2 regions of the Gallintestinimicrobium sp. genome follow, and region 1 is predicted to be linked to the other one. Evidence: predicted binding sites of a transcription regulator. Region 1 holds the regulator's gene; the other holds the start of a gene.
What was found. Region 1 encodes HrcA, which represses chaperone genes, less so after heat shock. Its sites were predicted from a motif close to TGTTAGCACTCNNNNNNNNNGAGTGCTAACA; they were not measured.

Region 1 (2,206 bases):
TAGCCCTTTAAAAGCTCCTGTGCTACAGTTCCGGGTTCCAGCTCATCGTTTTCCACCTGCATCACTGCGTTGTGGAAGTTGGGATCGAACTCTTTGCCGACCGCTTCGATCGGTTTTACACCGAGGTTTTCAAGCTCTGTTAGCAGCTGCCTGTAAACCTTGTTCATACCGTCTACAAAAGGAGCATCCTTTTCGTCTTCCGGTACGGTTGCAAGTCCTCTTTCAAAATTATCTACAACAGGAAGGATCTTTTCGATCACGCTCTTTGCGCCTGTCTCGAACATCGCAGACTTTTCCTTTTCGGAGCGCTTGCGGAAGTTCTCGAACTCAGCCATCTGCCGCATTACCTTATCCTGCAGCTCGTTGATCTGTGCCTTTACGGCATCTTCCTTTTTCTCTTTTTTTCTTCCGGAAAAGAAGCCTTTTTTATCTTTTTCCTCAGAAGCTTCCCCATCTTCCGGAGTTTCTGTATTTTCTGCGGAAGCCTCCGCAGTTTCTTCACATTCTTCCGTATTCCGTTTTTCCTGCGTTTCGGTTTCCGATGTGTCCTGCTTTACTTCCTCTTCCATTCTCTCTTCTGCCACGCCTGTCACCCTTTCTACTTCTTATATAAAGTATCCAACTCGTTCATCAGTGTCTTTAAGGTACCGATGACCTTGTCATAATCCATTCGTTTGGGACCGATGATTCCGATCGTACCTCTCATGCCCTCTCCAAGCTCATAGGTTGCAGTTACGACGCTGCAGTCCTTCATGGACGAAACCGGCGTCTCATTGCCGATATAAACCTGAATGCCGGTGTTATTCTCTTCGGAAAGGGAATCCTGAACCAGCTCTCCCAGCGCTTTCTTTTCTTCAAATACATTGATCAGCTCGCTGGTCTTTTCCCGATTGTCCGTCAGCTCCGGATATTTCAGGATGTTATTGGTTCCGCTGGTATAGATCTTTAAATCCTCATCCGACCGGATCGCTTCGGCAACTGCATCAATCACTCCGCTTACAATGCCGCTGTGAACGCCTGCCTGCTGCTTCATCTCCGAAATCATCGCAAGATTGATTTCATCAATCGACAGCCCGTTTAAATGGGTGTTTAACAGGATGTTCAGTTTCAGGAGTGTCGCATCATCCAGATCCTCTTCGACCTGAAGCATCGTGTTCTTGATCACATTGCCTTCTACTACAACAACTGCCAGAAGCTGATGCTCATCTACTTTTGAAAGCTGGATGAATTTCAGCTTATTGCGCTGATACTGGGGTGTGGTGATCATCGCCGCATAGTTGGTGTTGGTCGCCAGCACTCTCGCCACTCTCTTTAAGAGAGTGTCCATCTTTTCATCCTTTTCCAGAAGCAGACCTTTTAACTCTTCCACTTCACGTTCCCGCTCACCCAGCATGGTGTCTACATAAAAGCGGTAACCCTTATCAGAAGGAATCCGTCCTGCAGAGGTATGGGGCTGTAAAATGTAGCCCATTTCTTCCAGATCGGACATCTCATTGCGGATGGTCGCGGAACTTAAATTCAAATCGGTATACTTGGAAATTGTCCTGCTGCCCACCGGCTCTCCTGTCTCCAGATAGTTCCGAATAACTGCCTGCAGAATTTTCTTTTTCCTTTCATCGAGTTCCACGTTCTCACCTGCTTTCTGATTTGTTAGCACTCAATCACTTGGAGTGCTAACACCTTCTGATGATTACATTACCACTCCCCTACTCTATTGTCAACAGATTTTCCCAAAATACTTGTGAAGATAGTGTGAAAAATAAGCGTGATCGCTTATTTTTCGCACAGCTATTTGTGCCACAGGCGTCACAAAGTAGTTAGGATCGCAGAGCCGAACTGGACGTTCGCCTCGCGATTCCTTCGGCGCAAAGCGCCTGCGGAATGGAGAATTTATGAAAAAAGCAGCCGCACCGGGAAGGATTCGTCCCCGATACGGCTGTTCTTATTTCTGTGTATTATGTACGTTCTGACTCTGCAGCGCCCGCTCAGATTATGGCGACGCCTGCTTTCGATTGCGGTGTCTGCTCAGACACTTAGATTCCGAAGCTTCCGCTCGTTGTACCGTTGATCACATAGTATACTGCGCTCTCTTCCGGCTTTACATACAGCTCAACGCTCTTGAACTCTTCCGGTGCGTTGCCCAGGTCATACTGCCATACATCTTTGGCAATCTCAACCAGTCTCTCAGTTGTGTATTCCTTGCCTG
Region 2 (2,206 bases), on a different contig from region 1:
GGATTTCGAGTGCGTCTTGTGTGCTGCCGGAGGTGATGGTATATCTGACGAACATGCAGAATCAGTATGAATCCGTCTATGGAAGCCAGATCTGGAACGCTTCCGACGGACAGCTTTCGCTGGAGCAGGAGGAACGGGAACAGGTGTTGACACAGCTGGCGAGAATCAAGGTGATGAATCTGCTCGCCCAGAAAAAAGAAGTGACGCTGGATGATAAGGAAAAGGAGCGTGCGGCAGCGGCGGGCAGGGAATATTTTACTTCCTTGAACAGCGCGGAAGTGACGGCACTCAACGTGACGCAGGATCTGATTACGAAGATGTATGAAGAGTATGCGCTTGCAGAAAAGGTTTATCAGACGATTGTAGAAAATGTCAATCCGGAGGTCAGTGACGATGAAGCGCGCACCATCACGGTAGATATGATCAGGGTCAGCGATTCTGCCAAAGCTTCCCAGGTGCTTGGCAAGGCAAAAGAAGAAGGCGTGGATTTTGAGACGCTTGCGCAGGCAGAGAGCGAGGACCAAACGGTGACGCAGTCGTTTGGAAAAGGCGAGGTTTCGGAAGCACTGGAAAAGGCGGCGTTTAACCTCGGCAAGGACGAGATCAGTGACGTGGTGGAATCAGACGGAAGTTACTATATTTTAAAATGTATCAGCACGTTCGACGAGGCGCAGACCAAAGCGAATAAGGAAAAAATAGTAAAACAGCGCCAGAGCGAGGCATTCGATACGGAATATACGGCGTTTGAGCAGACATTGGTACGTCAGCTCAACGAGGAACTCTGGAATTCCGTCACGATGATTCATCAGGACGATGTCAAAACTTCCAGCTTTTTTGAAGTATACCAGATGTATTTCCAGCATCAGGAGTGAGCAGGAATAGCTGGGCATTCCGGCAGGACGTCGTGCTTCCGGCTTATGAAAACTGCCCTGTCGGACGCTGCGTTTCAGCTTATGAAAACTGCCCGACAGTGTGCTGTACCCTGTTTATGAAAAATTTAGAATTGCGGGAAACGCGGCAACCATGCGGGCTTTCAAAGAATTATTAGCACTCAGTCAAAATGAGTGCTAATTTTTTATTGACTTTTTGAAACGACAGGACTACACTATGGATAAAGCTTGGAGGAAAGCTTCTCCAGGCATCTGAAAACGAACTGAGAAAGAAAGGATCGTGATATTTCATGGCTGAAAAGCACGGAGCATTATCAATTAACAGCGACAATATTTTTCCGATTATTAAAAAGTGGTTATATTCGGATCATGACATTTTTTACAGAGAGCTGATTTCCAACGGCTGCGATGCCATTACGAAGTTAAAGAAGCTGGATATGATGGGAGAATACGAGCTTCCGGAAGGCTACAAGCCCAGAGTGGATGTTATCGTTGATCCGGATGCAAAGACCATCCAGTTTATCGATAACGGTGTCGGCATGACTGCGGATGAGGTGGAGGAATACATTAACCAGATCGCATTTTCCGGCGCGACAGATTTTATCGCAAAATATAAAGATAAGACAAACGACGACCAGATCATCGGTCATTTCGGCCTGGGCTTCTATTCCGCATTTATGGTAGCAGATGAGGTGCATATCGATACCCTTTCCTGGCAGAAGGATGCAAAGCCGGTTCACTGGGAGTGCGACGGCGGCACAGAATATGACATGCAGGATGGTACCCGCACAGAAGTCGGTACCTGCATTACCCTGTTCTTAAACGAGGACTGCCTGCAGTTCTGCAACGAGTATAAGGCAACCGAAGTGATCAAAAAGTATTGTTCCTTCATGCCTGTGGAAATTTACGTTTCCAGAGCCAATACACCTGAGACACAGACGATTCTTGCGAGTGAGAAGCTCGACAGCGATCATGTGATCGAAGAAGTGAAGAAAGAAAAGGAAGAAGATCCGGATAAGCTCAAAATTACAAAGCGTCCGGAACTGATCAACGATACTCACCCGCTCTGGACGAAGAACCCCAGTGAATGCACAAAGGAAGAGTACATTGATTTCTACCGCAAGGTATTTATGGATTACAAGGAGCCTCTGTTCTGGATTCATCTGAACATGGATTATCCGTTCAACTTAAAGGGTATCCTTTACTTCCCGAAGATCAACATGGAATACGAATCCATCGAGGGCGTCATCAAGCTGTACAACAATCAGGTATTTATTGCCGATAATATTAAAGAAGTAATTCCGGAATTTTTGCTG

Region 2: the regulator HrcA is predicted to act here: its motif matches at 1,043-1,073, upstream of htpG (molecular chaperone HtpG).

Annotation. Positions count from the first base shown of each region.
Region 1 covers NZ_JBKVPW010000003.1:17,948-20,153, reverse strand. Annotated here, with positions in the region: gene grpE (nucleotide exchange factor GrpE) at 1-569, opposite strand, end outside; gene hrcA (heat-inducible transcriptional repressor HrcA) at 599-1,627, opposite strand; gene ACLTOQ_RS03535 (DUF6465 family protein) at 2,034-2,206, opposite strand, start outside.
Region 2 covers NZ_JBKVPW010000018.1:41,666-43,871, forward strand. Annotated here, with positions in the region: gene ACLTOQ_RS13925 (peptidyl-prolyl cis-trans isomerase) at 1-872, shown strand, start outside; gene htpG (molecular chaperone HtpG) at 1,181-2,206, shown strand, end outside.